Regions from separate parts of the Oikeobacillus pervagus genome, predicted to be linked through region 2. Evidence: riboswitches for the same ligand, from Rfam matches in the RefSeq annotation. Region 2 holds a riboswitch; the other holds the start of a gene.
The links. Region 2 has a riboswitch for S-adenosylmethionine ahead of J2S13_RS02960 (O-acetylhomoserine aminocarboxypropyltransferase/cysteine synthase family protein). Riboswitches for the same ligand answer to the same signal wherever they lie in the genome.
Positions count from the first base shown of each region.

Region 1 (11,727 bases), on a different contig from region 2:
ATTTTCCTGTTTCACATTTGTTAAACTGCGGCATTTGAACCGTTTATAACGATTCTAGATATGGAAGACAGCGGGGGATTTTAGGATGGAAGGCAATAACTAATCGGTTCAAGTAGGATATCTAATAGGGAGTTTCACTTTATTCGATAAGGCGGGAATACCTTTTTTCTTAAAGGAAATAATATAGTTATCTTTCATGAAGGGAGGTTGAAACATTGAATATACAACGTGCGAAGGAAATTGCTTCCTCTCCAGTAATGGCAAACGTCACTTATAATGGCACTTCTATATACATCCAAAATGTTGATGAACAAAACCAAACAGCAAGAATTTATCCATTAGACCAACCAGAAAATGAACAAAGTGTCTCACTTAACCAACTAATAGAACATTAACTAGAAATGCGAAAGTGCCTCGATCATCGGCGTACGGATTTCGCAAGTTTAGACTGAGATAAAGGGAACACAGCGAGGTCGTTCACGAGTTGAAGTTGGAAGTGGACATCATTTTTAAAGAGTGATACACCATTCTAAATTTTATAATTCCTAAGCGAAAATAAAAACGAGGGATCCTAAACTTGGTCAGGATTACCTCGTTTTTTTATCGCTACCAAAATACCGGCTTTGTAACCATAAACCAGAGCATAACTAATAATAGACCGATATACATGATTAAAGAACGCTTCAGTTTCCTTATTAATAACTCTTGATCATGTTTTGGATCAGCAAACTTGCGAATAGTAGGTGAGAAAGCCCTCGCTAAAAAATAGAGGGAACTTACCATAATCGCAACAGTCATCAAAATCCAAGAGGTTTTCCAAGTCCACGAACTCATGAAAACTAATAAAACCCCAGATACTACTAGTACATGACCGGCATGTTTACTTAGTCTAACTACAAAGCGAAAGGAATCCAAATAGGCTTGCTGCACATTCCCTTTCCCAATGCGTAGTTTTCTAATTAAAGGGAGTAAAACAAAAAATGGTCCTATAGAAAGAATGGCACTAACGATATGAATGTAAAGAAGTACACGGTACATACTAGTTTCTCATCTTCGTTAGTCTTGAACAGGGCTAAATTCATGAACCCAAACTCTCATTTGTGGAAGCCAAGGCATTCCTGGGTGCATAGAAAGAATCGTTTGTTTATAATCCTCAACGCTTTTATAACCTTCCTGACGAGCATTTTCGTCCGTTAATTCCCCTAAAGATTGGGAATAGACACGATCAATAACAAATTTATGGCCTTCCAGTTCCATGATTTCGCCAACATCTGCATATCTACCATTACGGCGAGTAGCAGTTTTTTCTCCTGCAATGACCTTTTTCACATCATCCTCTATCGTAACAAGGCGTTCAATCGTACATGTTTTCGGTGGTAATGCATTGTTTTCATGTTCATTACTCATTAATAATTCCTCCTTATGCCTTCCAAATGTTGATTTCTTTTTTATCCTATCATGATTTCAACACATTTTAAACTAAAGCCTACCTGTACAGTTAAATAGGATACAAAGGGAGAGTAACAGGGATCGATGTGCAAATAAATACGGGGAATACTCATTAAATACGGGAAATATGCAAAAGGACAGAGAACAAGCGCAAATCCGGTCAGGAGTTGCGCAATTGTTCATGGGAAACGTGCAAATCTATGTGGGAAATACTCAAATCCACTTCCCAAGCCTGTTCCCCGTGGAGCTTTGTCCTCGCAAACTTTATATCTAATAACCATTCTGTCTTGGAGTGAAATAAATGACAGTGAGACAATCGGCCATTTGTTGACTGCTTCTTTTTAGCAAAAAATAAATCTTAATATCTTTCAATGTAAATTTCCTTAATATGACAATCTCAAATCCTTATCTATCAATTCTATCGATTTGCACTGTTACTTTAAATAAATCTCCATCTAGGTCGATCTCCAAGCTTCCGCCATGAAGGTCTACTATCGATTTGGCAATAGCAAGACCTAGGCCTGATCCATCCGTATGACGGGATGTATCTCCACGTTTAAAGCGCTCAAATAATTCATCGACATTTTCTCCAAGCTCATATTTTGTCACATTTTTAAACGTGATGATCGCCAATTCTTCTGTTGTTTTGACGTTAATATAGACCCTTGTATGATTTAAGGAATACTTTATAATATTTCCTATTAAATTATCAAATACTCTCCACAGCTTTTGCCCATCAACCATCGCATATACTGGTGTTTCAGGAGTCGAAACCCGAAATTGTAATGTTGAATTTCCAATCATCTCATTATATTCTGCTAAAGATTGCTGTAAAAGTTGATTGATATCAACCTTTTCCTTTTCAATTTCCATATTGCCGCTCGCCATTTTAGACGCTTCAAATAAATCATCGATCAGGATTTTTAATCTTTGTGACTTTCGATCGATAATTTGAATATAAGTATTACGATCTTCCTCCGCTATTTCTGGTGATTTTAATAATTCAGTATACGTAATAATAGACGTTAAAGGAGTACGCAAATCATGACTAACATTAGTAATAAGTTCCGTTTTCAATCTTTCGCTTTTCGCTTGAGCCTTTCGTGATTGTTTCACTTCTTGTTTTAAGCAATTTAAATAATTTGCTTCCTTTGCAAAAATAGATTTCCCTTTTATTAATATCTTTTGGGTTGTATCTCCATTTACTAAGGATTCTGTAAAAAGTATAATTTGGTTAAAATTACCTATAGATCTCACAAGTAATAACAGGGTCGGAAGCCCAATGACAAGAAAAAATAAGGCATAGAGAATAATTAATTCATATTGGATAAGTACCATTCCTGCCCCAGCACCAAGTCCGAAGATAATCATAAGTATAATAAGGGCCTGCACACCAACACTTCGTATAAGGAAAGCCTCTTTCATCCAACAAAATAAATGATATATAAGGCTTTTTCTTAAATCCTCTATAAAACTCCCCCTCTTTACTCGTATATATAAGAGATGTCCCTGAATGATGACAGCCGCTAGAAATAATACTTGTAGCATCAGGAGCATGATCGTTTCCCTTAAGTAGGAGCCCCAGTAATCATAAATCCCTTTATCTAATAGGATCAACGTCAAGATGATGGAGAGCACAAAGATGAATACAGCAAGGTCAATTGGGATTTTATGATAATACGGAAGCCATCTTTCACTTAAAGCAGTTCGACTTACTGTTGTTTTTTTATATAAGAAAACACTAATAAGTAAGAAGAGAACTCCAATAAAGGAAACGATATAAATGACCTTTGTATTCTTTTGGTAGTTAAGATAACTTTTCATAACTGGATGGGTGGAGGGCGCTGATTTATACACCGCAATTTTCCCGGTGAAGGTCCCTTCCTTTCCAATAGGGGCCATTATAGATTGCTCTGAATCTACCTTTCCAGAATATTCTTCATAAAGGTTACGACCAAGTTCATCCATTAAGTCAATCGCCAGACCGTTCTGTGCATTAAAGAAGTAACCTTGCTCTTTTGACGGATACGTAATAATGTATAAACTATTTTTATCATCTAAATAGTTCTCAACTGATTCACCTTTTGGGATTTTTACATTGGTATAAATCTCCTTTGTTTTCGTATCTTGCAAATAGTATTTAAAAGCTGTCTTATAGTTTTCATAGTTCCAACGAGAGCTTTCCTTTTCCTGAAAATATTGATGGATCGCCTTTTTCTTTGCTGCAATAATTTTAGACTTTACGTACTCCGTTTCTGAAAAGTTTTTCTTGATTTCTGCTATCTTTTGATCCCGCTCCGCCATATAAGCATCTGCTACTTCTTGATTGTTTTCCTCTCGGGCAAATTGAATTTTATCATCGTATTGACTTTTGATACTTTCAATTTGTTCTGGTAATGTACCATATACATGACGATATGTTTCAATTTCATCTGCTGTTACAGTAATCTTTTTCACAGCTTCTTTTTCTGTCATCTTATTAAATTCATACATACTTAAGTAATCGGTAAATTGCTTTAAATCACTGCTAAATTCATCTGACTGAAAATAAGATTTACTACCAAATTTATCTATATTAAAAAGGCCGTAAATGAACCCACTCAATCCCAGACTTAGCATCACGATCCACAAAACAAGCAGAATTTTATTTTTCAATTTTATATCCAATTCCCCATACCACCTTTAAGTACCTCGGATTTTTAGGATCTATTTCAATTTTTTCCCTAATTTTACGTATATGGACAGCTACTGTATTTTCTGCATTGAATGATGGTTCTTTCCACACTCGTTCATAAATCTCTCCAATAGAAAATACTCGCCCTGCATGAATCATTAATAACTCCATTATTTTATATTCAATCGGTGTTAATTTTACCGGTTCTCCATTCACTGCCACTTCTTTGGCGGATTGGTCTAATGTCAGACCATGGACATCAATCACTTGTTGGATTCCTTCGTATGTTCCTAACATCATATATCTTCTTAGTTGTGATTTTACACGGGCGATTAGCTCTAACGGATTAAATGGTTTGGTGACATAATCATCGGCTCCCACTTGTAGACCTAATACTTTGTCTGTGTCCTCGCTTTTGGCACTTAACATAATAATGGGGATATTCTTTTCTTCCCGGATTTTAAATGTCGTCGCAATTCCATCTAATCTAGGCATCATCACATCTAAAATAATCAGATGAATTGTATGTTCATCTAGTTTTTCAATGGCTTCAATTCCGTCTTTTGCTTTTATAACGGTGATGCCTTCATTTTTTAAATAAATTTCAATCGCATCTCGTATTTCTTCTTCATCATCTACAACTAAAACAAAAAAAGATTCCATTTCATTTCACACTCCTTTCCAAAATATATTACAAGTATTTTCCTTGATTTATAAACAGTATAAAGAGTAAATCTTAACATCCAGTAAGGGAAATTATGAAGAATTTCTTAATTTGTAGGTTTTTCGGTAGGTTTCATTCATTTTTAGATTCGTAATAGCGAAAAAAGGGCCGTCCCAATGCAGAGAACCCGGTACATTTACACTATATATTAAAAAAATATCAACCATATATAGTGTTTTAAGAATAGGTTCCTTGCACTACGGATAGCCCAAAAAAATTTATATTTCAATCTTCAAAGGTAAAGCGATTGATACAGCTGTTCCTTCTCCTACTTTGCTGTGAAAATCCATTTTTCCATAGTGGTTTGTAATAATTCGGTTGGATATCGTTAACCCCAAACCGATCCCTCGTTCTTTATTACTATAAAAAGGTTCACCTAATGTTTTGAGTCTCGCCTCTTCAACACCGAGACCATTATCCGTGACAATCATTTTCAACTGTTGGTTCTCTTCCTTCACAGAAATCGTAATCTTTGTTGCTTCAGCTTCAATTGCATTCTCCAAAATATTCACTAGCGCCTCTTTTATTAGAATAGGATCACATGCAAGATAAGCGGGTTGATCCATCTCAACTATGACCTTTGTTCGATTTTTATTAAGAATGCCTTGACGTTTTAATAATTGAATAGATTCCTCAATTAATCGTTTTATATTTATATTTTCCCTAAACTCTGAAAATGGTTTAGCCAAAATCATGAATCTACTCACGACTTGTTCAATTCGATTAATTTCTTCCATCGTTATTTTGGCATATTCCAGAAATTCTCCATCATCATGGGGAGTAATTAATTGGAGAAATCCCTTTATTGTCGTTAAGGGGTTTCGCACCTCATGAGCAATTCCTGCAACTAATTCCCCTAATACAAATAATTTTTCTTCATTAATCTTGGCTTGTTCAGCTTTCACCTTTTCTGTCATATCTCTTGAAATAATAACGAATTGATCCATTTCACCCTTATCATTCAATATAGGCATTCCTATTCCTTCTAGTAAAATAATTCGTCCTTTCACATCCATTTTTCTATAGCGAACAGGTGGAGACTTCTTATTTTTTTTCAGAACTTCGATCGTCTCCTTCATGAGTTGTTGATCTTCTGAGTTAATGCAAGTGTATATGCTTTTCCCGAGAATACTGTTCGGTTCATACCCTAATATTTTTTTATACGATGGAGACACATATTCATATATTCCCTCTGAATTGACAACACTAATGAGATCACTTATATGATCCAAAATCATTCTTTGTTTATATTCGTTTCTTTTTAGCCTTTCTTCTGCCTCTCTTCTCACTGTTACATCACGTGAAACGACAATTACATTTAATACGGTTCCTTCATCTACTACAGGAATTCCATAGGTCTCAAGCCAAATATAATCCCCTTCAGATTTCTTATAGCGAAATTCAACAGTAGTTGTTTCCTGATTCTGTATTAATTCTATAAATTTGGTGTGAATTTCATCCCGCTCTTCAGGATGAACAAAATCAAAAGGGGAATATCCAATATGGTCTGTGGAGGAATAACCGGTTACCTTGTCATAAGTGGGAGACGAATAGACAATTCTCCCTTGCAAATCTAGTATGCTCACCATATCTGTTGTATGATCGGCTATCAATTTGTATTTATCCAATTGTAATTTAATTTGATCACTTTCCTTAATAAATACTTGGGTTAATTGTGCTTCTTCGTCAAAAGGTAGTGGGAGCAATGTCACCTCCATTTTCACATATTCACCCGAATTGATGAACCATGTTTGATTTAAATGCCTAGGAAAGGGTTGATCCATCTTGTAGACAGAGAAGTTATTACATAAAATCCACTGATTCACGTTTGTTCCAATAATCTGCTCCTCTGAATCTAATGCTAAAAGATTTAATGCAGCTTGATTAGCCAATAACCACTTTTCTTGATCTTTTACTAAATAGGGCACTGAAGATTTATCGTAAAATTATTTATATCTATGAAGGATGTCTGTTTTTATTTCCATCGAATACCCCCCTTATAGTGATGACCAAAATTTTTATCATTTATCTGAAAATTTCGTATTTTAAAATGGCTATTTGAGGTCTGTTATCACTACTACTATAGTGTCAAACTAGATTGTATAAAAAATTCGACATCTATGCTCAAAATCCTTTATATACAATAAAATTTATTATAGCAAAATAGAAAAACAGGCTGGATTATGATGTAAAACACAAGAAACAGGGGTTTTGTTTTTTTAATGGTAAAAGGATGTCAAAAAAAGGGACTTTATTATATTTCCCCTTCAACAAAGTGTATACCCTGTTAACGATATGGTAAGATAAAAAATGGAATGATTTAAGGAGATGACAATCATGAAAAATGAAATCATTGAGAGATTTACGACCTATGTAAAAGTGGACACGCAATCAAATGAAAATAGCGATACATGTCCTTCCACTCCGGGTCAGTTAACCCTTGCCAATATGCTAGTAGAGGAGTTAAAGTCCATAGGGATGAAGGAAGTGACTATCGATGAAAATGGCTACGTTATGGCAACACTCCCTGCGAACACGGAAAAAGTGGTTCCAACCATCGGCTTTCTTGCTCATGTCGATACAGCTACAGACTTTACAGGGAAAAATGTCCGGCCACAAATCGTTGAAAACTACGATGGAAAAGACATTATATTAAATAAAGATTTAAATATTGTTTTATCACCGAAGGATTTTCCAGAACTCGCAAATTATCAAGGTCATACGCTGGTTACAACAGATGGAACCACTCTTCTTGGCGCTGACAACAAATCAGGGGTCACCGAAATTATGACAGCGATGGCCTATCTCATTCAACATCCAGAGATCAAGCATGGGAAAGTTCGCGTAGCATTCACACCAGATGAAGAAATTGGAAGAGGACCTCATAAATTTGATGTAGAAGCTTTTAATGCACAATATGCTTACACGGTCGACGGTGGACCATTAGGCGAATTAGAGTACGAAAGCTTTAATGCGGCGGCAGCGAAGATCACGTTCAAAGGGAAGAACGTCCATCCAGGTACAGCGAAAGGGAAAATGATCCATTCCGCTAAAATGGCCATGGAATTTCATCAACAACTTCCATCTAAGGATGCTCCTGAATTTACAGAAGGATATGAAGGCTTCTACCATCTTCTTTCATTCAATGGAGATGTAGAAGAGACTAGATTGCATTATATTATTCGAGACTTTGACCGTGAAAAATTCAATGACAGAAAGGCAACCATTAAAAAAATAGTTGCTCAGTTACAAGAACAATATGGAGAAGAACGAATCATTTTAGAGATGAACGATCAATATTACAATATGGGGGAAAAAATTGAACCCGTAAAGGAAATTGTCGATATTGCCTATGAAGCAATGAAAAATTTAAACATTGAACCGAAGATATCTCCTATTCGCGGTGGTACGGACGGTTCCCAGCTTTCTTATATGGGACTGCCGACACCGAATATTTTTACAGGTGGGGAAAACTTCCACGGTCGATTTGAATATATTTCTGTCGATAATATGATCAAGGCTACAAATGTCGTCGTTGAAATCATTAAACTAACAGAAAGTAAAGCAAGCAGCGGGAAATAAAATCCGCTGCTTTTACTTGTTTCCTTGTGTTGAAAATTTCGGATATCCGATCAGGATCGCGATGACCCCACAAATCCCAATTAAAATTGGATAGTAGGAATATGGCAATAGGCTAACAGGTGAAATTTTGGCGATTTCCGCCGCTACAAGTAATTGTGCTCCGTACGGGATTAATCCTTGGATACTGCATGAAAAAATGTCTAATAAACTAGCCGATTTTCGTGGGTCAATATCATATTGATCTGCAATATTTTTAACAAGTGGACCCGCAATAATAATTGAAATTGTGTTATTAGCCGTTGATAAATCAGTCAATCCAATTAAACTTGCTATGCTAAATTCTGCCCCTTTTTTCGATTTAATATTTTTCGTCACCGCATAAAGGATGAAGTCAATTCCGCCATTATGCCGGATCACTTCCACCATCCCAGCAATCAGAATAGCTAGGAAGGCGATTTCATACATTCCGGCCATCCCTTCCCCAACTTGCTGAATGACACTCATGACTTGATAACTTCCATCTACTAAGCCTACAACCCCTGCAAATATGATCCCAATCGATAGGACGAGAAGGACGTTGATCCCAATTAAAGCGGTGATCAGTACACATAAATAAGGTAAAATTTTCACCCAGTCATAAGAATGCTGTGTAATTTCCGCATGTTGACCCATCGTTAAGAGTCCAAGTATCACACAAGTGACGATCGCTGCGGGCAAGACAATCCAAAAGTTTACCTTAAATTTATCTTTCATTTTCGTATTTTGAGTACGAACAGCAGCAATCGTTGTATCAGAAATAAATGAAAGATTATCGCCAAACATTGACCCACCAATGACCGTTGCCATTGAGAGTGCTAGTGAAATATCGGTTTGCTCACTAATTCCAACCCCAATAGGAGCTAACGCCACAATCGTTCCCATCGATGTTCCCATGGATAAGGAAATAAAGCAAGCGATAATGAACATTCCGACCATTAACAAGTTTTGCGGGACAACAGATAATGCTAGATTCACAGTGGAATCGACCGCTCCCATCCCTTTGGCGACTTCAGAAAAAGCCCCAGCCAAAAGGAAGATCATCACCATTAACATAATATTTGTATTCCCTGCCCCACGGCAGAAAACATCCACCTTCTTATAAAAGGACTCTTTATGATTCATCGCTAATGCCACTGCAGCCGAAATAGCAATGGCCACGATTACTGGAAAACTGTAAAAATCACCCGTAATGATTCCGGACCCGATAAATAGGGTTAAAAAAACGAGAAACGGAAATAAAGCCCACGGATTTCCCTTTTTGTCCACACTCAAGATGATCACCTCACAAATTTTTTTCATAATGAAGAAATGGACTTAGTCTTTTCTCTATACAAAAAAGACCACTTCTTGCCAATGTTTCAAGAAGAGGTCTTATAATTTTTTATAAAACACTCCTCTTATCTACCAAGCATTTCTGCTCGCTGGATTTGGCACAGCACTCTAAACTTGAGTCCGCTGCCGAGATTTCATCGGGCCAGTCCCTCCATCTCTCTTGATAAGAAGATTATCCATATTCTCATTTATAAAGTAATATAAAGGATACAGTAATTTCGATATTTTCGCAACCTATAGATAAGAATTTGAATGGATGTATTTTATGGGGGATAAAAAGGAATAAAAATAATTTTATAATGAGGGATTATTTTCCAATTTTAGAGACAAAAAATGCCCGTCCCTTTCAAATATGTGAAAAGGAGTCAGGCGTTTTTTAGAACTATTTTATATTACATGTTGGAAAGGACATCTGTTAATACGGGAACAATTTGTTTTTTACGTGAAACAACGCCCTCTAATAATGCTTTATTTTGATCCAGGGATACATTATATGCCTTTTCTACAGCTGATGCTTTTTCACCAAGAGCTAAGGCCGTTGAATTACTATTTAAAATATCGGTTACAACAAGCAGGAATAAATCTAGTTGTTTTTCAGAAATCACTTCTGTCAATGTTGTTTCTAGCTCCTCTTGACGGGCTAAAATTTCATTAACATCGACAGCATTAACTTGTGCAATTTCTACTTTGGAATCACCCATTTGGAACTCCTTTGCATCTAGGCCGATTAATTCTTTCGCTGTCTTATCTTTCAAATCTGCTCCTGCTTTTAACATATCAAGGCCATATTTTTCGGCATCTACTCCAGCAATGGCTGCTAATTCTTTTGCAGCTGCTACATCTTCATCTGTACATGTTGGAGATTTGAATAAAAGAGTGTCAGAAATAATCGCTGATAGCATTAATCCAGCAATCTCTTTTTTCACTTGTACATTTTTTTCCTTATAAATTTTATTTAAAATGGTTGCCGAACAGCCAACTGGTTCTGCACGGTAATATAAAGGATCGCCTGTTTGGAAATTCGCAATACGGTGATGATCAATTACTTCCAAAATTCGAACTTTTTCGATGTCATCTGCACTTTGTTGGAATTCATTATGGTCAATCAGAATGACTTGGTCAACTTCATTCGCAACGGTTTGAACAAGTCGAGGTGCGTCCACTTTGAAATAGTCCAATGCATATTGGGTTTCTTGGTTTACTTCACCTAGGCGAACCGCTTCTACTTCAATTCCTAATTCACTTTTCAATTTTTCATAGGCAATAACAGAACAAATAGAATCAGTATCAGGATTTTTATGTCCAAAAATCAGTGTTTTGCTCATGGTCCAACTCCCTCTTTTTCTCATAGATTTTGGTTAGTATAGTCAAACTCTATTTTTCCAGAATTCCATGAATTTGACAAGGTGCCAGGCACCATCCATTTTTTGGGTGATACCTAGCACTATTTTATTGAATGATATAACTAATGCATAGGCCGATGGACAAAAGAATACCAAAGATTGTATTGGTTTGGGCTGTCGCTTTCATCGCTAGGATTACTTGTAAAGGGGACTGCACCTCATTAAAGAAGCCTTTTAAAGCTTGTACGGGTTTTGGAAAGCTAAGGAGAACGAGTAGCAGCCACGGGCTCACGACTCCTGTCACTACAAGCCCAATCATCCAAATATAAGAGACGGCAAACATAGCGCCTAATATATAAATAGCCCCTTTTCTCCCTACAAGAATCGCCAATGTATTTCGACCACCTAATGTATCCTCCTCAATATCACGAATATTATTGGATAAATTAATCGCCCCTACTAAAATTCCGATGGGGACAGATAGAAGAATACTCTCAGTCGTAACCGAACCTGTTTGAATATAAAAAGCAATTAATATAAAGACAGAACCCATACATAACCCAGAAAATAATTCACCAAAAGGC
Region 1 is NZ_JAUSUC010000018.1:32,575-44,301, forward strand. It holds gene J2S13_RS08640 (small acid-soluble spore protein H) at 216-395, shown strand; gene J2S13_RS08645 (DUF2269 family protein) at 607-1,038, opposite strand; gene J2S13_RS08650 (ASCH domain-containing protein) at 1,057-1,407, opposite strand; gene J2S13_RS08655 (sensor histidine kinase) at 1,855-4,116, opposite strand; gene J2S13_RS08660 (response regulator transcription factor) at 4,094-4,786, opposite strand; gene J2S13_RS08665 (PAS domain S-box protein) at 5,066-6,739, opposite strand; gene pepT (peptidase T) at 7,185-8,429, shown strand; gene J2S13_RS08675 (Na+/H+ antiporter NhaC family protein) at 8,442-9,734, opposite strand; SAM riboswitch class I at 9,863-9,970, opposite strand; gene J2S13_RS08680 (manganese-dependent inorganic pyrophosphatase) at 10,193-11,125, opposite strand; gene J2S13_RS08685 (1,4-dihydroxy-2-naphthoate polyprenyltransferase) at 11,250-11,727, opposite strand, start outside.
Region 1: linked by a shared signal. The riboswitch ahead of J2S13_RS08675 (Na+/H+ antiporter NhaC family protein) and the one ahead of J2S13_RS02960 (O-acetylhomoserine aminocarboxypropyltransferase/cysteine synthase family protein) in region 2 are both predicted to bind S-adenosylmethionine.

Region 2 (11,727 bases):
GGGAAAAGTTGAAATTGAAAATCGTGGATTTGTAACTGGGGTTGCCATCGATTCGGCTAAAAACGCTCAACCTAAATCTACAGACAAAATGTTGTCCACTACTTTTCAAATGATTGTACCTAATGCCTTTTCGCCAGAAGGGGGGCAATCAGTCGCTTTCAAGAATTTCACGATCGACAAAGGGAGCATCTTTGAACAAATTCGTGAAACGTCGACAAGGAGTAGCCGATCATTATTTTTTCAACATTTAAAAATCATGCTAGTTTCTGAAGAGCTTCTAAAGACACCACATCAATTGACTAAGCTTATTGATTTGTTATTACGAGACGATGAGTCACGAAGAAATATTAAAGTGATTATTACGAAGGGAAGATCAAAAAAATATTTGGCTATGAAACCCCCAATCGAAAAAGTACCCTCATTATACATTGAAGAACTATCAAAAAATTCAAAGTGATCCCCAGAAATGTATGAGGCCCTTACTATTGGGAATTTGCAAGAGGATATATTAAGAGGAAATGATCTTGCTTTTCCCTATTTAAAAACGACGAAAACGAATGAGTACCATTTAGAGGGAACTGCTCTCGTCCACCTAGATTCTGAAAAAATTGTAGGCGTTTTAAATGGCGTTGAAACGAAAGTGCTAAGCGTATTAAACAAAAAATTCAAAAACGGCTTATTCAATGTAAAGTATCATGACGATGATATCGTACTTGAAATCAAAAGGCTAGAACGAAAGCTCAATGTAAAGTGGGAAGATGATGAGCAACCTTCTTTTAAAATCAATCTATCATATGAAGGGATTGTTGGAGAAGTCTACAGTGATCAATTTCGTTCAAGAAAAGATATCAAAAAACTTGAGAGAGTTTTTAATATGGAATTAAAAAAACAAGCAGATCGTCTTATGGCTGATTTACAACGTCAATATAAAGTGGATATGATCGGACTACAAACCCATCTACATAAATATCATTATAAAAAATGGGAAAAACTAAAAAACGATTGGACAACTGGAGAACAATTATTTTCAAAAAGTCAAGTAGATCTTGAGGTTGAGGGTGTTTTAAGATATGGTGGTGCCATTTTAAACAAAAAAATGAAAGGAGTCATTGATATGGACATTCTTCTAAAGTTCCTTGGATTCATCCCTCCCTATTTAATTATTGGGGCAACTGTACTCTCTTTCATGGTACCAATGATTTGTATAAAAGTAAACGAAAAATTTCGACAATTGTTTAACCCTACTTAATCCAAAGGGTTATATCAGGGGAAACAAAAAATCGCAAAAATTTCAAAGCAAGATAAAGTGAAACTTCATCCCCCACTGAATGTTAGTTGACCTTATCGGACCTTTTGGGGCCGTAATCCTCCACCTATCTTCTTTGTTTCCAAATCATTTTGGAGTGGCCCGTTAAGGCGGGTTAAAGTTGTTTTTCAATTAAAAAGGGACCTCCTAATTAAACTGGAGTCCCTTTTTAATTATTATGCTTCTACTTTATCAAAAGCGATCCCTGTTGCTTTTTCAATCGCCTGATTTAAATCGGCAATTAAGTCTTTTGGTGATTCAAGTCCAATGGATAAACGAATTAATTCTTCCGTTACTCCTGAAGCTTTCAACTCTTCACTACTTAATTGTTGGTGTGTAGTGGATGCTGGATGAATAATTAATGATTTTCCGTCCCCTACATTAGCAACATGTGACCATAATTGAATATTGTCGATCAATTTTTTACCCGCTTCACGGCCACCTTTAATTCCAAATACAACTATCGAGCCGAAACTATCTCTTAAATATTTTTTCCCTAATTCATGTGAAGGGTGATTTTCCAAACTAGGATGTGACACCCATTCAACAGCCGAATGATTTTGTAAGTAATCAACGAGGACTTTTGTATTTTCAGCATGTTTTTGAATGCGTAGATGTAATGTTTCTAATCCTTGAAGTAATAAAAAGGCACTGTGTGCGCTCATGGACGGACCAAAGTCACGCAATAGTTGAACACGTAATTTAATCGCAAAAGCAGGACCTTCAATTTCAGCATACTTTATGCCATGATAAGAATGATCCGGCTCAGTAAATCCTGGGAACCTTTCACTATTCCAATTAAATTTTCCACTATCTACGACGACTCCACCAATGACGGTACCATGACCACTTATCCATTTTGTTGCGGAATGTACAATAATATCTGCTCCCCATTCAATTGGGTTCGCCACATAAGGAGAAGCAAAAGTATTGTCCACAATGAGTGGAATCCCATTTTCATGCGCAATATTGGCAATTTTCTCTACATCAAGAACATTCAAACTTGGATTTCCAATAATTTCCCCGTAAAGAGCTTTCGTTTTTGGTGTAATCGCTTTTCGATAGTTTTCTGGATCTGTTCCATCCACAAATTTCACATTGATCCCATAGCGTGGTAAAGTTGTGGCAAATAAATTATATGTACCACCATATAGGCTAGAATCTGCCACAATTTCATCGCCTGCATGAGCAAGATTTAAAATAGAAAAAGCAATAGCTGCCATTCCTGAAGATAAAGCAACCGCCGCAGCGCCACCTTCTAATAAAGCAACTCTTTTTTCAAATACATCAACCGTAGGGTTCATTATTCTTGAATAAATATTCCCCGGTTTTTCTAGACCAAATAATGCTTTAGCATGGTCTGTATCTTCGAATACGTAAGATGTTGTTTCATAAATTGGAACAGCACGAGATCCCGTTGTCGGATCAGGGATTTGCCCTCCATGTAATAAAATCGTTTCTAAATCCCAATTTTCTTTTGTCATTTTAAATTCCTCCCTTTCTTTTTAACTATCTTATAAGAATCCCTAAATACGATGATAATAAGAGGATTTTAATAAAATTAAAACCCTCTTCACTGAAAGAAGAGGGCGTGTATACACGATTCCTCTCTTATCTTTCAGATCCTTTCTGACCTGTAGGACTTAGCACCTTTTCAAGTAATTTGCCACCTGATGGTTGCCGGGCTTCTTCGGGCCTATTCCCTCCGCCACTCTAGATAAGAGTCAAAATATTCTTTTAGTTTTTACCCTTGAGGAAAGTATAGAATATTCCTTCTACTTTCGTCAATCCCTTTTTCGAAAAAATACATAAAATCGATCGGAATTAACGCACTTCATCCTTTTCTTCATTGATTTTTTATAATAATTGAAGGACATAATGACATCCGTATTTAACCGTGCGTTTCCGAATCCCATTTCTACTACCAACAAGTTGCAATAGAAAAGCTTTTGTTTCTGATCCCTTTTCAGCTAGCCCAATCCAGACCGTCCCTGGTTTCTTCCCTTCTAACGAATCGGGCCCTGCAACACCTGTGAAACTAATCCCATAATCGGTTCCAAATTGGGTCATTACGTTTTCGGCTAGTTCTTTCGCACATTGCTCACTTACTGCACCGAATGTATGAAGTGTTTCATTGGCCACTCCTAGAATTTGTTCTTTTACTTTATTGGAATAGCAAACGATGCCACCTTTGAAAATTTCACTCGTACCTGAAAAAGAGGTTAATTCACTTTGAAATAATCCACCCGTTAAGCTTTCAGCACAAGCAATCGTCTTCTTTTGTTCTTTTAAAAGTTTGACCATTTCCTCCATAATGCTAGACTGATCATATCCATAAAAATAACTACCTACTCGCTCCATTATTTTTTCTTCTACTCGCTGAATCAAATCTTCTGCCTTTGCATTTGGTGAATTTTTTGCTGTAATGCGGATCGTCACTTCTCCGTCTCCAGCAAGTGGGGCAATAGTAGGGTTGTTCTGCAAAAGAATTAGATCTTCTAAATCAGTTTCAAGCTGCGACTCCCCGATTCCGAAAAAACGCAATACTTTGGATTCAATTTTTTCAACTTGACCAATTAATTGCATTAATAGTGGTTTTCCAAATGAAAGAAACATGGGTTGCATTTCCTTTGGTGGCCCTGGTAGTAACATGTAGGAATTTGTTTCTGTTTTCAAGAACATTCCTGGGGCCATGCCATTTCGATTGGGTAAAACCGTAGAATCTTCCATGACAAGTGCTTGTTTCTTATTATTCTCCGTCATTTTTAACTTCGTTTTTTCAAAAAAAATTTGAATACTCTCTAAAGCTTCTTCATCATATATCAGCTGTTTCTTTACATGGTTGGCGATCGTTTCCTTTGTTAAATCATCCTTGGTTGGTCCAAGACCACCGGTAAAAATAAGCAAGTCTGCTCGTTTTTCTGCCTCTTTGATGACCTGCAAGAGCCGATCTGCATTATCCCCTACAGCTGTATGCCGAAAAACATCAACTCCTATTTCCGCAAGATGATTCGAAAGAAATTGCGCATTTGAATTCACAATTTGGCCAAGCAAAAGTTCTGTTCCAACAGCTATTATTTCTGCATTCATACTACTCCTCCTTGACATAAAGGGGATGTCCCAAAATGCTTAGATAACTTGAGCATTTACGGAACACCCCCATAGATTAACGGGCTGTATGCCCCTTAAGAAACTAAAAGATAAAAATGGGGGGAAAATCCCCCATCAATCGTGAGTTTAACCTATTTTGAATGTTTAAACACATGACGATTCAAATAAAAATAATCACATCCAGACCAGATGGTGAAAAAGGTGGCCACCCATAATGCAATATCCGCAAATGGGAAGGAAAAGCTTTCAAACATAATATTATGTAGTAATAAGGCTGAAATTGCGATAATTTGCGTCCAAGTTTTGATTTTTCCTAACATATTCGCCGCCACAACTTCTCCTTCTCCCGCCAAAATAAGGCGTAAACCTGTTACTGCAAATTCACGGCTAATAATAATAATCACAATCCAAGAAGCTGCGTATTCTAGATCGACTAAAACAATGAAAGCCGCAGAAACAAGAAGTTTATCTGCTAAAGGGTCTAAGAACTTTCCTAAATTTGTGACTAAATTATATTTTCGCGCATAATGACCATCGATCCAGTCTGTTGTGGAGGCAATAATAAAGATAAGCGCCCCAACAAAATGTTGCACAGGCATCGTTGTACCAAGTAACGTTATATCGCCCCATTCAAATTGAACAAGCATAATAATTAAAAAAATAGGAATTAAAAAAATCCGAGAAATCGTAATCTTATTAGGTAAATTCACAGCAGTACCTCCAAATTTCAACATTTCCATTATGGAAAACGCGTTTGTAATTAAGTGCAAGGTGGAAAGTCAAATCATTAGACACTCAAAATATCGGCTACTCGATTTGACTTCTCCTCCCTTTTAATTACATTATTCTTCTTTCTTTTCAAATTGAATTTCAATATCCTGGCGTACAAGATCTGTTGCTGACTGCTCATATTTAAGCGTTTGCCCGTTCACTTTAATCTCTGTGTCTGGCGCAAAACCGACAACAATCTTAGCAGCAGTTTGACCTGTTAAATCATGTTCTTGCGATTCACCATTGCGCAGCATATTCGAAAAGTATTTTTTCCCCGTCCCATCTGAGATTTCAACCCATGTCTCGCCTTTAGATGTTACAGTGAGTTTGAATTCATCTGTATTTTCTAATTTGTAAATGGTTTTTCGGCCATTTGTACTAACCACTTGAATGGCTTGGTCTTTATTCGATTTTTTCTTCACTTTTTTCTTTTCATCTTTTGCTTCTTTCTTCGTTTCTTTCCCTTTTACTTCTTGCTTATTATCAGCTTTTGAATCTTCCTTAGATTCTTCTTTAATATTTTGCGATTGATTTGATTCTTCTACTTGTACAGTTTCTTCTTGTTTTCCGTCATCACTAGGGTTGCCACCTTTAAGTACCCATACAAGGAAAATGGCTCCAATGATAAAAGCGGCGACTAATATTTGGGGCAAATAATCAAAAAACTTTGTAGACTTTGTCGGAACTGCTTTCGTTGATGTTGTTTTCACATTTGTGATGCGCTGTGGTACTTCATCTTCCTTTGCAGTTGGAATGTCATCCTTGTACTCATCAAACAACTCTTCTGGGTCTAGTCCAACCGCCTCCGCATATTGTTTTATGAAAGCACGTACATAAAACTGCCCAGGCATAATATCGTAATTACCTTCTTCAATACCGATCAAATATCTTTTTTGGATCTTTGTCATTTCTTGAATTTGCTCAAGAGATAATCCTTTTGCTTTCCTAGCTTCTTTTAAACGATTTCCCAATTCCGTCAAGTTAAACACCTACCAATACTAAAAGTCGAATCCATCGAGGTCAGATTCTGGAAAGAACTGATTTTGCACGAGTTCATATGTAATTTCTTCCTCTGGATGATGGCGTAGTTCAATAATATAATCAAAATCGTCTATCGAATATTCACTGTTTTGAACAAAAATATCTGGATGTTCGATTACTTTTGCTGCCGGTAATCTCATAATTTCACGCACAAGTTGCCAATGACGTTCGCTCGCCCTATTGGTAGAAACAACACCATCAATGATAAAAATATTGTCAGATCGATACTCCTCTCGAATTAACTGATCCCGAACGGTTTGTTTTAACAAGGTGGAGGAAACGAATAGCCACCTTTTATTCGCTGAAACACTTGCCGCAACAATAGATTCTGTCTTTCCAACCCTAGGCATCCCTCTAATTCCTATTAATTTATGCCCTTCTTTTTTAAACATTTCGGACATAAAATCTACTAACAATCCGATTTCATCTCTTGTAAAATGAAAAGTCTTCTTGTCATCAGCATCTCTTTGTATGTATCTTCCATGGCGCACAGCAAGCCTATCTCGTAGTTTTGGTTCCCTTAGTTTGATTATTTTAATTGTGTCCATTGTTCGTAAAATTGATTCGAGTCGAACAATTTGATATTCATTTTGCGCTAATAAAAGCATTCCACGTCGACCTTCATCGACCCCATTAATTGTAATGATATTAATAGAAAGCATCCCTAATAACGATGAAATATCACCTAGTATTCCGGGACGGTTTGTTTTAATTTCATATTCGAAATACCATTCTTTCTTTTCCATAATATCCTCCGTATGACACGTTCACGCATCCTTGGAAAAATGATCAACTCTTTCATCTATATATAATATCTGATTTTAGCCAATTTTAAAAGGAAAAAGAGAGGGAGAACCCTCTCTTTTAGCGAGAACCGTTATTTTGAACTAATTTCACCATTGTGCTGGCAATCGCTTGTTGCTCTTCTGGAGAAGCAACAGACCAAAGATCAGATAAAACCCTTTCTTGCTCATTTTTTGGATCTACTTGTTTTGCTAAGTAATCCCCAACTTGGTAAGCAAGATCATTAATGACTTGTTTGTCCATTCCTTGGCCTTGCGCTTGATTTAAGCGGTCCCCTAAAAAGCTTTTCCATTGGTCCCAATTATGAAGTACAGACATTCTATCATGACCTCCTTTAGTGAGATACAATAATAGTTTGCAACGGTTCCTGTAAAATATGCATCATATTCAATCGGGAAAAATATTTTTTTATGTATACCAACCGCCATTCACACTCAATATTTGACCCGTAATATAACTGGATTTCTCAGATAGTAAAAACGAAACTACATTGGCAATTTCATATGGTTTTGCTAGTCTGCCAATGGGAATTTCCTCCGTCAAAAGTTCTAATTCATCCTGAGAAAATCGACTCATCATATGCGTTTCAACTGCTCCTGGTGCCACTGCATTGATGCGAATACCGCTGCGTGCTGTTTCTTTCGCTAATGATTTTACAAATGAAAGTTGGGCTCCTTTCACTGTCGAGTACATCACCTCACAAGCGGCACCTGTTTGTCCCCAGATCGAGCTAATAAATACGATATTCCCATGACCTAGCCGGTAAAACTTCGGTAAAAGCTTTTGAACAATCTTAATGGGGTTTTTTACATGTACTTCCCAAAGTTGATCTAATTCCATTTCGGAAAGATCTTGAAAAAGTCCATATACCGCTTGCCCACTTGAAAAAACGATCGCATCAATCGAAAAAATATTGGATACAAGCTTTTGTACTCCTTCATCGCTCGATAAATCAGCCTGAATCGGAATGATTTCCAATGAAAATGGCTGTAAAGATCTCATTAAAACTTCGATTTCATTTCGATTTTGATGATAATGTAAATAAATATTCCAGCCATCCTTTGCTAGTGATAATGCGATCTCTTTTCCAATCCCCCCACTAGCACCTGTAATTAAAGCAAACTTCTTCATCTTCCTCTCCCCTATAAAAAGAATGAACATTGTCCTATATTCATACAACGGACAAAAGCAAAGTACCCGGCAATATTAAGGACCGGGCACCTTCATGGCAATATTCATTAAAACCTCTATCAACGATTCGGAATAATTTGTCCAACCGTCATTCGATCTTCATCGATAAAATCATGAGCCATTTTTTGAACCGCTTCAAAGGTAATTTCCTCTAAAGTTGGGACAACATCAAATAAATCCATTTCATTAAAGGCATATCTTGTAAATTGATTGGCTATATACTCTGGTGAATTAATGGCTCTTAGAAATCCACCAATTTTCTTTTTCTTCGTTCTCTCTAATGATTCACTTGTTAAATGTTGACCTGATTTAGCTTCCAGTAATATTTTTTGAATACGATCTGCAAGCTCATCAGGATGTTCTGTATCCCCGCCAACGATTGCGAAACCGAATCCTTGCTCCCCAGTATAATCATAATAAAATGTATCATCAATGATCCCTTCATTGTAAAGTTGCAAATAGTGATCATTGCTTCTTCCAAACAACATGTCTAGCATGACATTGATCGTTAATTCCTGCTTTAACAATTCTTTTCCCTTTAAATCGGTTTGCATTGCCTTTATTCCAACCTGGCACTTCGATGTTTGCACATTCATTTTTAAAATTTGTTTCTTCTCTTTTACATTAACTGGCTCTTCTTCAAAGCGGCGCTTTATTTCTGGCTGTTCTTTAAAGTCTTTTTCTTCCTGATTTTTCCGAATAAATTGCATCATTTCGGTAGGATCAACTGACCCCACAACGAATAATAACATATTACTTGGATGATAAAATGTGTGATAACATTCATACAAATGATCTTTCGTAATTTGATCAATGGATTCAACTGTTCCCGCAATATCTATATGAACAGGATGATGGTGATACATGTTTTGGATTAGACCGAAATAGGCGCGCCAGTCCGCATTGTCCTCATACATCCGAATTTCTTGCCCGATAATACCTTTTTCCTTTTCAACCGTTTTTTCTGTAAAATAGGGCTCTTGAACAAAATTGATCAATGTTTCTAAATTTTTCATCACATTTGATGTACTTGAGAATAAATAAGCTGTTCTTGTGAATGAAGTAAAGGCATTGGCAGATGCACCTTGTTGGCTGAACTGTTGAAAAACATCTCCGTCTTCTTTTTCAAATAATTTATGTTCTAAAAAATGAGCAATTCCATCAGGAACACGAACGAATTCATTTTTATTTAAAGGAATGAATTGATTGTCAACCGAGCCGTATTTCGTCGTAAATGTTGCGTATGTCTTATTAAATCCTTTTTTCGGTAATATATATACATCTAACCCATTCGTCATTTTTTCGTAGTAAAGCTCTTCTTGTAGCTGGTCAAATACAATTTTTTCCATTTTTATGCTCCCTCCATTCCTGTTAAGAAATAAATGGTGTCCAGTTGTACCTTTTGGGCGATATCCAAAATTTCTTGCTTGGTTGTTTGTTTTACTCGGTCAAGCCAATCATCAATGGAAATCGTTTGTTTAGCTATAACATTATGATATAGCACCTCGACTAGTCCACGTGATGTATCAATCGTTTCTAGTAATTGATTACATATTACGGCTTTTGTTTGTTCGATTTCCTTATCAGTGAAATCTCCTTTTTTCATGGCTTCCATTTGTTCTTTGATAATTGTCAAGGCTTGCTCATAATTTTTGGAATCAATCCCAGACATGACTAGAAGGAGGCCTTTATGGCTTTCAAGGCGACTTGCTGCATAATAAGCTAAACTCATCTTTTCACGAACATTAAGGAATAATTTCGAATGTGAGAAGCCTCCGAAAATGCCATTAAATACTTGCAAGGCAAAATAATCTTGATCCCGATAAGTGGTCCCTGTTCGAAAGCCAATATTTAATTTCCCTTGATTGACCTCTTGCTTTTCTTTTATTTCTTTTACGGTTGATTTTACCTCATGTTTCATGGTGATTTCTTTTGGTTTTCGGTCCTGTAGTGAAAAGAGACGATCACAAATATTTTCTACTTCAGTAGGATCCACATCTCCAATGATATAGAAGTCTAGTTCGTCTTCTTTTAAAGCCTTTTCATAGTATTGATAGATACTTTTCGCTGTAAGATCATCCACTTTTTCTTTTATTCCATTCGGCTGTAAGGAAAATGGCTCTGTTTCACACATTTCCTCCACTAATCGCACCCCTGCGTAACGCATTTTATCATCAAAAACCGATTGAAGACGTTGTTTTAAATTTCGTTTTTCACTTGTGACCGTTTCCTCGTGAAATTTTCCTTGTTCTACATTTGGATTGAATAAAATTTCGTTTAGAAAGGTGATTCCCTTTTCAAGAAGTGGTTCGCTGTTCTTTAGGAATTTTTCATTCGCCACTTCAACAGAAAAGCTAATAATATGATTCTCGCCTTTTTTTCCTACATCCACGAAGAAATTTGCTCCATATAAATCATCTAAATAAGAACGTAATTTGGTCGTTGTCGGAAATTGTTTAGAGCTACTCTGTAAAAGATAAGGAAGGATTGCTCGAAAAGTAACTGTTTCTTCATCAAGAGGTGCCTTCATTTTCCAAACAAGTGTGTTCGTTTTATATTTTTCAGTCGGTACGACATGAAGTTGATAGCCTTTTTTCTTTTTTACGATTTCCTCCACTACAGCCATATATATATCCTCCTTTAATAAATCTCTTCAAACTCTAGTGCTTGTTTTACGGGTATTGACTAGCCTTTTGCTTGTCGCGGCTGGTCAAGGTACTTTCGCTTTTCTGCTTATTCCTATATTTCTATCCATTTTTTGTTGGAAACATGCTAATAAGGATATTTTTTGTTGATATAGATTAACTATACATGGACATTGTTTTAGTTAGCAAGTCAGGTGCCAGGCACCCTCCATTTTTTTACAAAATAAAAGTCTGACCGAGGATGGGTCAGACTTTTATTTTTACTGGCACCAGGTTGTTTTTTCTAGGTAATCTGTTCGCTTTTTTTCTTTCATGTTTTCTAATGCTTTTTCGTCGGGGTAACCGATAAAAAGGGAGCCAATTATTTTTTTATTTTCTGGTGAATCGATTAGTGAAAACAATCTTTCATCTCGTACTAATCCAACTCCTCTTGTCCGCCATACGAACCCTAAGCCTAGCTCTTCTGCTGCAAGCCACATGGAATGAATCGCACAGCAAACAGCATATTCATTATCTTCGGAAGCAGCTGGATCGTCTTCAATGATATCTGAAGTAACTACAATAATTAACGGGGTGTTTTTCACTACTTTCAATGAACTTTCCCGCAATTTCTCTTTATCTGGAAATCTTTCGAATAAAAAATCTTCAGCAATTTGTTGGTATTTCTTTTTGCCTTCTCCTTGAAAAATGTAAAAACTCCAAGGTTCTCGTAATCGATCATTAGGTGCCCATGTAGCTGCTTCTAATAATTGAATGATTTTCTCTTTTTCAACTGGGCGATCTTCGTAATTTCTGACCGCACGACGTTTCTCTAACATAGAAAAGATCGTCATATTGACAACTCATCCTCCATTACAA
Region 2 is NZ_JAUSUC010000005.1:2,804-14,530, forward strand. It holds gene J2S13_RS16980 (Ger(x)C family spore germination protein) at 14-457, shown strand; gene J2S13_RS02955 (Ger(x)C family spore germination C-terminal domain-containing protein) at 467-1,249, shown strand; gene J2S13_RS02960 (O-acetylhomoserine aminocarboxypropyltransferase/cysteine synthase family protein) at 1,483-2,790, opposite strand; SAM riboswitch class I at 2,915-3,030, opposite strand; gene J2S13_RS02965 (competence/damage-inducible protein A) at 3,164-4,396, opposite strand; gene pgsA (CDP-diacylglycerol--glycerol-3-phosphate 3-phosphatidyltransferase) at 4,549-5,127, opposite strand; gene J2S13_RS02975 (helix-turn-helix domain-containing protein) at 5,260-6,177, opposite strand; gene J2S13_RS02980 (DUF3388 domain-containing protein) at 6,187-6,975, opposite strand; gene J2S13_RS02985 (DUF3243 domain-containing protein) at 7,094-7,351, opposite strand; gene ymfI (elongation factor P 5-aminopentanone reductase) at 7,442-8,164, opposite strand; gene yfmH (EF-P 5-aminopentanol modification-associated protein YfmH) at 8,284-9,573, opposite strand; gene yfmF (EF-P 5-aminopentanol modification-associated protein YfmF) at 9,576-10,850, opposite strand; gene J2S13_RS03005 (nitroreductase family protein) at 11,130-11,702, opposite strand; gene cobA (uroporphyrinogen-III C-methyltransferase) at 11,722-11,727, opposite strand, start outside.